3 regions of the Comamonas fluminis genome follow, and region 3 is predicted to be linked to each of the others. Evidence: riboswitches for the same ligand, from Rfam matches in the RefSeq annotation. Region 3 holds a riboswitch; each other region holds the start of a gene.
The links. A riboswitch is a leader RNA that binds a small molecule or an ion and turns the genes downstream of it on or off. The one in region 3 is predicted to bind cobalamin.

Region 1 (3,251 bases), 2.3 Mb from region 3:
GCGCACGGGAACGCCTAAAGCAGCGGCAGACTCCCCACCGAAGGTAAACGCATCCAGAGAGCGGGCATGCATCAGGCAGACCAGCATCCCCGCTACGGCCACCGAGGCCGTCAGCAAGGTGTCTGGCCAGCGCACGCCACTCAGATTGCCCAGCAGCCAAAACATGATGCCGCGCGCCTGCTCGGCACTTCCCGACTTGGTGATGATGAGCGAGGTCAGTGCATTGAACAGTTGCGAGCCAGCAATACCGGCCAGCACAATCTGGCCGCCGTTACGCAGCCCGCCATTGCCTGCGGCATGGGCGAGCAAGGCCACCAGTGCAAATGCGCAGATGGCACCAAGGAATGCCCCTGTGGTCATGGAGATGAGGCCAGCCCCAAGGCCCGCCACCGACACCAGAACCGCCCCCGTGGAAGCACCGGCAGAAATGCCCAACAAATAGGGCTCGGCCAAAGCATTGCGCAGCAGCGACTGCAAGATCACCCCGGAAACCGCCAGGCCCGCGCCGCAGCTGGCGGCCACCAAAGCTCTGGTCAGCCGGTAGTTCCAGACAATGCCTGCGTTGATGGGGTCTATAGCGTAGCTGGCACCCAGAAGCTGATTGGCCAGCACCTCATACACAATGCGGGCCGAGATATCGGTCTCGCCAATGGCAATGCCCAGCACCACCGCCAGCAACAGCAAAGCTGCGGCAGCGATTGCCAGCAAGGCCATGCGCAAAAGCAGGCCCAGCGGAATGCGTGAGCGCCCCTGACTCAGCGTGAAGGTGTTCATGACACAGCAGGGGCGCATGCAAAGTGCACGCAAAGTGCATGGCGCCCATTTCCGCTCAGCTTACTTAGCGATGCCTTCAATCTTCAGCACGGCATTGGCGATCTGCTCCATGCCGTCCACCTGGCGAATCGAGCCCTGCAGCGCATCGGCATCCACGATCACGATACGGCCGTTTTTGACGGCATCCATGTGCTGGGTGACGGGATCTTTCTTGAGGAATTCCAGCTTCTTTTGGTAGTCATCCGCAGGAAAGCGGCGACGATCCATGCGGGCGATGATCAGCACCGAAGGGTTGGCCTTGGCAATGGTTTCCCAGCCCACTGTGGCCACTCTTCTGTCGATTCGATCACGTTGCGCAGACCCAGCGTCTGCATCATGTAGCCCGCCACGCCGTTCTTGCCAGCCATATAGGGGTCAGCCGCCAGGTCTGCGCTAGAGAACCACAGTGCGGCAGACAGGTTGTGCAGCTTGGAAGACTTGACCTTGGCCACCGCCTGGGCCTGACGATCGCTCAACTCCTTGACCAGGCTTTCACCGCGCGATTCCACATCAAAGGCCTGAGCCAGCTGGCGAATGCTTTTGTACAAAGCCTTGACGTCGTAGCTGGCGGTACGTGTGCCGTCCGAGCCCACCAGATTGTTCTTGCCTTCGCAGTCTGCGGGCATGGCATAGGTGGCGATGTTCAGGTCATGGAACTGCTCGCGCGTGCCAACCACGCCGTCCTTGCCCACCATCCATTCAAACTGCGAGACCACCAGGGCCGGGCGCTTGCCGATGACCGATTCAAAGCTGGGAATGTTGTCCGACAGGCGCGGCACCTTGTCGTTGATGGCCTTGAAGCGCGGCTGCACCGGGTTGAACCAGAGGGCTGTGCCCACCACTTTGTCGCCCAGACCCAATGCGTAAAGCATCTCGGTACCAGCCTGGCCGATGGTGACCACCGATGCAGGCGCTTTGTCGAGCTTGACGGTGTAATTGCAGTTCTGCAGCCGCACCGGATAGTCAGTGGCGTACGCAGAAAAAGAGGTGGCGATCAGGGCAGCGCTGGCAAGGCTTCTAAGCAGCATCGGAATAACTTTCCAGAAGCGGCGAGAAGCACTCTGGAAGATATGGCAAGCCACGCGCCTTCGCATCTGCCTGGGTAGGCAGCGCAGTACTGGAACGATGAGATGCACACTCCCCGGACACCCCGCCGGCAATGATTGATAGATGCTCTGGCAGGTCTCCTGACTGGCAAATCATCGCTGGCGCATCGCCTTCCCAAACAGAGATGTTCAGTGGCTATTGGATGGCTGGCTCATTGCCTACAGTTGCGGGGGCAGTTCCATTTCACGGGCCGGCAAGCAAAGTGCCGGACCACTGGATTCCCTCATGCATTCACCACAGCGAATACATGTTCTTGCGAAACCAAAGTTGCGGTAATGTAGCTGATTTTGTAGCAGCAGTCACAGGCCCGTTGGACGAATGCGCTAGTTTTCTCTGTTCATGCCCACTTCAAATTCCATTTCCATTCAGCGCGTTCGTGACTTGCATCAAGTCCAAAGCTTTCTGCAAAACGTGCGCATTTCCATGTTCGCCGGGCGCATCAACGCACAGGAGACACCTGAAGACCTGCGTGAATTCGAAGCGACCTATCTCTCAGGCAGTGGCTGCATGCTGGCGGCTCTCGATTCTCGACAAAGCGTTCAGGCAACAATTGCATGCCGTGTCTATGACGGCAGATTTCCGCAGTTAAATTTCCAACAGCACAAAGTCATGGAAGTCGTGCGCTTGTTTGTTGCGCCAGAGCATCGGCGCTCCGGGCTGGCCGGGCGGATGCTGCATAGGCTGCGCACTCATGCAGAGTCTCAAAACGTGGACGTTCTTTACCTGCACACACATCCGTTTTTGCCTGGCGCTCTGGAGTTCTGGCAGAAGCACCACTTTGAGGTCATTGATCGAGAAGCCGATCCGCTGTGGCAAACCATTCATATGCAGCTTGCTTTATGTGAATCAACCAGCCTTTCCTAGACTGCGTCAAGCCTCACAGAATTACGCCTCTAGAACTCTATCGAAGACAGGCCATCCGCAGGAAAATGTCTGCGGATGGGGTTGTTGAACATCTCGACGCAGCTGAAGATATCGTCGCGTATTTCTTACCTTGTTGCATGCCGACCTCACATGGCAAGCCTACCCGTAAGGCACAAAGCCGCTTTCGTTTTCATTGACCCGCAGAGGCTTGCCCACAAACGGGAAGGCGCGCTGCGGGCAGGCATTGCGCTCACAGACTTTGCAGCCCATGCCAATCGGAGTGGCGGCCTCAACCTTGCGCAAATCCAGCCCCTTGGAATACACCAGCCGCGCGGCATGTTGCAAATCGCAGCCGAGGCCAATGGAGAAAGTCTTTCCCGGCGCGCCCCAGCCCTGGCCTGCGTGGCTGATGGTGCGGGCAATCCACAGATAGACACGTCCGTCGGGCATGGAGGCGAGCTGCGGCA
Region 2 (3,251 bases), 630 kb from region 3:
TGGTCGGCCTGCTGGGGCCCAATGGCAGCGGCAAATCCACCTTGCTGCGCATGATCTACCGCATCCTCAAGCCTTCCAGTGGCACGGTCTGCATGCAAGAGCAAGACGTCTGGCAGCGCAGTGCCCGCGACAATGCCCGCGCCATGGCTGTGCTGGCGCAAGAGAACACCGGTGAGTTTGATCTGCGCGTCTGTGATGTGGTGCTCATGGGGCGCACCCCCCGTCAAAGCGCTTTTTCTCGCGACAGTGAAGAGGACTTGCGCATCGTCACTCAGTCTCTGGCACAGGTGCACGCCCAGGCGCTGACCGAGCGCATGTTCTCCACCCTCTCAGGCGGTGAAAAGCAGCGAGTGCTGATGGCCAGAGCACTGGCGCAGCAAGCCCAATTGCTGGTGCTGGACGAGCCCACCAATCACCTGGATGTACGCCACCAGTTCGAGCTGATGAACCTGATACGCAGCCTGGGCCTGACCACACTGGCTGCACTGCATGAGCTGCCGCTGGCCGCCCATTACTGCGACCGCCTTTATCTGCTCAAGGATGGCGCGCTGGCTGCACAGGGCACGCCCGCCGAGGTGCTGACGCCGCAGATCATTGCCCAGGTCTATGGCGTGCAGGCGCAGGTGCGCATCAACGAGCGCAGCGGCAAGCCTCTGATTGAGTTCATGCCGGACCAATTGCTCTGAATAACGCTTGAAAGCGCCCAAGGACTGCTAAACTCTTGCGGCGCCTTGATGGCGCTTCGTTTCGGAAGGTGCTTGCTCTTAAAACAGCGAGTGAAACGGGAACAAGGTCTGATCTCTCGATCAGGAAGCCTTGGCTGCCCCCGCAACGGTAAGCAGGAACACACAGCTCACGCAAGTCGCAGCAGCGCTTGCAGCCACTGGAGATGATTCGGCCCTCGCTACGCGAGGTTTCGAGTTTTTCGGGAAGGCGAGATGTGCATTCAGCAATGAATGGCCTGTGAGCCCGGAGACCGGCCTGCCGATGACTCAACTCCGCCCCATGGGCGGTTTTCACGACAACTGTCTGCGGGGTGCGGATAGCGGCCATTTGGTGGATGCGGTCATGCCTGTCAAAGGCAGACAGTTCTGCGGCACAGCTATCCCTTCAGGCAGTTTCGACCTCCTGATATGTGCTTTCATCCACAAAACTCTGTTTCTCTTCACTCCTCCCTTCACTCCAAGCATCAGTTGCGCCATCTTGGCAGCACCGCGTTAAAACTGCTGTTGCTCTGCCCGACAGTCAGCATGGCCCAGCAGGCTCTGCCCGAAGTCACGGTGCAGGAAAAACGCCAGCCTGCCCATGAGCTGCAGACCAGCCAGCCAGCCACCTCTGCCTCGCATGTGAACGTACCCGTGCTGGACCTGCCTGCCAGCGTCAGTGGCGTGTCGTCGCAGCAAATCGAAGAGCGCGCCGATTACAGCGTCTCTGACGCTGTCACCCGCACCGTGGGCCTGAGCGCTTCGGGCGCACCGGGCAATGGCGGCCTGTCTTTTTCCAGCCGTGGCTTCAATGGTGTGAACTCCATTGGCGTTGCCGAGGACGGCATTACCCTGGGAGTGGCAGCAGGCACCATCAACTACCCCGGCGACAGCTGGGGCTATGAACGCATAGAAGTGCTGCGTGGCCCCGCATCGCTGATGTATGGCAGCGGCACCATGGGCGCCACGTTGAATGCCATTCGCAAACAGCCCAGCCGGGAGCGTTCCTCCGAAGTGCTGCTAGGCGCTGGCGGCAACGGCAAGGTCTACAGCGGCATTGGCACCACCGGTGCGCTGGGCGAGACCGTGAGCTACCGCATCGACGCCTATGGTGAACGCAGCGACGGAGAACGAGACTTGGGCAAATCCAGCAGCGGCAAGCTGATGAGCGCATTGCGCTGGACGCCGCGCAGCGACGTGACCGTGGACCTGAGTGCCGACATCAGCCGCCAAAAGCCCGAGCGCTACTTTGGCAGCCCCGTGGTTGACGGACAGATCGTCAAGGAACTGCGCCACAAGAATTACAACGTACTGGATGCCATTGACGAGTTCAAGGACCAGCGCTTTCGCGCCAAGGCGCAATGGCAGGCCAGCGATGCATTGACGCTGCGCAACGAAATCTATCACTTCAAGTCTGACCGCCACTGGAGAAATATCGAGGGCTATGACTACAACCCCTCCACAGCGCAGGTGGACCGCTACGACTATCTTGAAATCAGCCACGATGTGCAGCAGACGGGCAACCGCATGGGTCTGGACCTCAAGGCCGGAGCACATCAGATTGCCATGGGCTGGGATATTTCAAACGCCAAGTTCAGCAATATGAGCAACTCCCCCTACACCGGGGAGTCCACTGTCTCTGCCTTCCAGCCACAAAATGGCTACTGGGACAGCCCAGACGCCTTCCTGCCACGCATGAGCTCCAGCATTCGCCAGAACGCGCTGTACCTGGAAGATGCCTGGAAAATCAACGAGCAATGGCTGCTGATGGCTGGTCTGCGCCGCGACTGGTATGACTTCTCGCGCACAGATATCCAGACTGGCGCCGGTTTCGACAAGCCTCTGAACGGCACTTCCTGGCGCCTCGGGCTGACCCACAAATTCAGCGCCCTCAGCAGCGCCTATGTACAGACCAGCACCGGTCATGACCCTGTGACCAGCCTGTTGTCCATTGCCCAGTCGCAATCGGGCTTCAGCCTCAGCAAAGGCCGCCAGGTCGAGGTCGGCTACAAGCAGCAGTTGGCCGATGGCCGTGGCGAATGGACAGTGGCGGCCTACCGCATCGTCAAGGATGACATCATCACCCGCGACCCGGAGCGCCCTTCTCTGTCTGTTCAGGGTGGCCAGCAGTCTTCCCGGGGGCTGGAGCTGACAGGTCTTGTTCACGCCAGCAAGGCGCTGCGCTTTGAAGGCAATCTGTCCTATGTCGATGCGCAGTTTGACCGCCTGCTCGAAGGCAGCAAGGGCATCAACCGCGCTGGTAACCGCCCCAGCAATGTGCCGCGCGTCACCGCCAACCTCTGGGGCCACTACCGCACCGGCCCATGGCAAGCGTCGCTGGGTGTGCGCTATGTTGGCGATCGCTATGCAGACAATGCCAACACCACCCGCCTGCCTTCCTATGTGGTCACAGACGCTGCACTGAGCTGGGATGTCAACCCGCGCACCACGCTGCGTCTGGTGGGGCGCAACCTGACCAACCGCATCTACGCCACCGCAGCCCAAAGCAGCACCCAGTGGCTGCTGGGTCGCGGGCGCAGCGTGGAG
Region 3 (3,251 bases):
TCGCCCGAATACGGCGCGGGCCCATCTGCGCTCGATTTTTTCCAAGACGGGTGTTCGCCGCCAGACAGAGCTGGTGCGACTTTTCCTCAATAGCGTGGCCTGGCTGGGCAATCATTAAGCCCGGCGCCATTCAGAAACCTCTGTTCACGGCATCAACCTGAAGTACCCATGAAAAAAGCCCGCATCAGCGGGCTTCAAATTCAGATCAGGCAGTTGTGTTCGTTGTCTGGATAGTCAACTGCCCTCAGAAACAAGGTGTCTGCAAACGCCACCGGTTCGTCATCCTGAACCGGGGGTTCAGGTGGGCGAGGGCAACCTATCGTTGGGTTCATCTGACGCGAGACGATCACGCTCAATAGGTGATTTACCAAGCCCGTGCTCAGTGAGCATTGGTTCAAGGAAATATAAAAACCGGCAGATTTGCAGACAGGTGCTATTTTAACGGGGAATGTTAAACCTGCAGTCGGCAAAACAGCTTTGCCCTGATGTTTTCAGGCTTTGACAGTTTTCAGAGCAGGCGTGCGTCGTTTTCCAGCGCGTGGTCGAGCTTGAGCACCAGTTGCTCAGCCAGTTCCTGCTGGCGCTGCTGCTCGGCCTTTGCGGCTTCGTCCAGCTCTGCGGGGGGCGCCAGCTCCTGCTGCATGGACTGCATCTCGGCCTGGGCTGCTGCCATGTGGGCCTGCTGGGCATCACGGTCCAGCACATCGAAGGCCATGTTCAGCGCTGCCAGCACCGCCACGCGCTCACGCGAGCGGACTTTGCCGGAGTCGCGTACACGGGTCATGGCATCGTCCACACGGCGGACGGCCTCCATCACGCGTTCTTCTTGGCCATCGGGGCAGGTCAGCACATAGCTTTGCTGCATGATTTGCACATCGATCTGCTTCATGGGCGTCTGTGACAGGGTCTGGAGGCGGAAGGTGACAGTGTCACTCTCCCTGGTTAGCGGGCAAGCGTTCGATCAGCGCGTCCACGCGGGCGCGTGCTGCCTGCAGGCGCAGGCGCAGCAAATCACGCTCCTGAGTAAGGGCGATGACCTGGTCGGTGAGCAAGGCATTGGTGCGCTGAAGTTCTTCATGGCGGACCAACAGACGCTCCACGCGCTCGGCAATGAGATCAAGAGAAGGCTGGGGGGTCATAGACTCTGCCATTGTAGGTCTTGCAGTCAGTAGGTGGGCATTAAATTGCACGCAAAACCTGACTTGTACATGTTTCGGGAGGGTTGCCGCACAGGGGCAGCGAATACCGGTGAAACCTGTCTTTTTGCAGATGAGTGCCTGATTTCGCAAAATCGTAGCGCCATACGCAGATTGCGTCTGCATAAACTGAGTTTTTAAGGTAAAAAATCGTCACCCGGCTCCTTCGAATGAAGGATGAGCACGGGTTGAACTTCATTACAATGCGCGGCTGTTGGTGCTCGATGCGGCTGCTCTGCCGCCTCAGTTCAACGGGAAGCAGGGAGGTGTTTGCCAGATTTGACTGGTGCGCCGGGCCTGCGCTGCCCCCGCAACGGTCGGCGAATGGAGTGCCATTGCATTCCTCCTTTTCCCTGATAGCCACTGGCGCTTGCGCGCTGGGAAGGCTGGCAAGAGGACGATTCGCCTAGCCCGGATACCGGCCAACTTGGGTGTGTCTGCTATTTGCGGACATGTGTTGCTCAGTGTCGGCGGGTAGGCTGGCGTGAGCGCTTTCTCGCTGATTTCTCATGTCCAGAAACTCTTCGTCCGCGCAGCTCTGCGTGGCGCCATTTGCCTGCACTCGTGTGGCAGCTGCGGCTGTGCTGTGCGCTATTTCTTCGTTTGCCGCCCATGCACAGGATGCGGGTGCACGCCAGATGGCAGAAACCGTGGTCACTGGTAGCCGCGCCGAAGCCTCCATTGAACAGCTGACGGCAGATGTGACAGTCATCGATGCCAAGCAGATCGAGCGCGCCGCAGGCAGCAGCCTGCCTGAGCTGCTGCAGCGTGAGGCGGGCCTGCAGATCACCAGCAATGGCGGTCTGGGCAAGGAAGCCAGCGTTTTCACGCGCGGCACGGAAAGCCGGCACACGATTTTGCTGGTGGATGGTGTGCGTTATGGCTCGGCAACCAGCGGCGGCCCTTCCTGGGCCAATATTCCTCTGGCATCCATTGAGCGCATTGAGGTCATCAAGGGCCCAGCATCCTCTTTGTATGGCAGCGATGCAGTTGGTGGCGTGGTGCAGATCTTCACCAAGAAGGGCACTGGCGCAAAGCCTTTCAATCCATATGCCAGTGTCACGCTGGGCAGTGACCACTATGCGCAGGCCGCCGCGGGTCTGAATGGCTCTCAGCAAGGCTGGAACTATTCGCTGAATGCGCAGCGCACGACCGAACATGGTTTTTCCTCCACCAATTCCAAGGTGGCCTACGGAAACTACAACCCCGACCGGGACCCGTTTCGCCAGAGCTCTTTGAATGCCTCGCTGGGCTATGAGATCAACTCTGACTGGCGTGTTGACGGCAGCGTGCTGTATTCGGAAGGCATCACCCATTTCGATGACGGCCCTGGCGTGGATACCCGCAGTGCTTTGCGCACGCAGGTCAGCACGGCTTCGGTGACTGGGCGAATCCTGAAGGACTGGAAGTCCAAGTTCACCATCAGCCATTCGCGTGATGAGAGCAATGCCATTGATTCCGCGCAGTCCTATAACCTGCCGGGCCTGTTTGCCACCACTCAGCGCCAGTACCAGTGGCAAAACGATATCGCCACGCCCGTTGGCCTGGTGGTTGCAGGCTTTGAACGACTGGAGCAGGAAGTCAACAGCAGCACCAAATATTCGGTGACGGAGCGAACAGTGAATTCCGGCTTTGTCGGTTTGACCGGTGAGCAGGGCGCACATAGCTGGCAGGCCAATCTGCGCCGCGATGACAACTCGCAGTTCGGCAGCAAGAACACCTGGGGCGTGGGCTATGGGTTTCGTCTGAACTCCCAGTGGCGCCTGCATGCCTCGCATGGCACAAGCTTTGTGGCGCCGACCTTCAATCAGCTGTACTGGCCAGATTATGGCTCGCCAGACCTGAAGCCTGAATTTGGTCGCAATACCGATGTGGGTGTGACCTGGAGCGAAGGTGGGCACTCCGTCAAGCTGGTTTATTTCGACAACCGCATTCGCGGCTATATCGCGAACACGACCAAGCCCGAGAACATCCCTCGCAGCCGTATCAAGGGCTGGACGCTGGGCTACAGCGGCCAGTTCATGGGCTGGAAGCTGCGTGCGGACTATGACCAAC

Region 1: it holds a riboswitch for cobalamin, as region 3 does, so the genes downstream of both, JDW18_RS20140 (ABC transporter substrate-binding protein) here and JDW18_RS09740 (TonB-dependent receptor domain-containing protein) in region 3, are expected to answer to the same signal.
Region 2: it holds a riboswitch for cobalamin, as region 3 does, so the genes downstream of both, JDW18_RS12585 (TonB-dependent receptor) here and JDW18_RS09740 (TonB-dependent receptor domain-containing protein) in region 3, are expected to answer to the same signal.

The regions. Positions count from the first base shown of each region.
Region 1 covers NZ_CP066783.1:4,363,151-4,366,401, reverse strand. The annotation lists gene JDW18_RS20145 (FecCD family ABC transporter permease) at 1-774, opposite strand, end outside; partial or broken gene JDW18_RS20140 (ABC transporter substrate-binding protein) at 835-1,685, opposite strand; cobalamin riboswitch at 1,974-2,201, opposite strand; gene JDW18_RS20135 (GNAT family N-acetyltransferase) at 2,260-2,784, shown strand; gene JDW18_RS20130 (short-chain fatty acyl-CoA regulator family protein) at 2,944-3,251, opposite strand, start outside.
Region 2 covers NZ_CP066783.1:2,664,018-2,667,268, forward strand. The annotation lists gene JDW18_RS12580 (ABC transporter ATP-binding protein) at 1-686, shown strand, start outside; cobalamin riboswitch at 736-999, shown strand; gene JDW18_RS12585 (TonB-dependent receptor) at 1,251-3,251, shown strand, end outside.
Region 3 covers NZ_CP066783.1:2,036,594-2,039,844, forward strand. The annotation lists gene JDW18_RS09725 (helix-turn-helix transcriptional regulator) at 1-118, shown strand, start outside; gene JDW18_RS09730 (cell division protein ZapA) at 509-889, opposite strand; gene JDW18_RS09735 (DUF904 domain-containing protein) at 930-1,139, opposite strand; cobalamin riboswitch at 1,395-1,637, shown strand; gene JDW18_RS09740 (TonB-dependent receptor domain-containing protein) at 1,706-3,251, shown strand, end outside.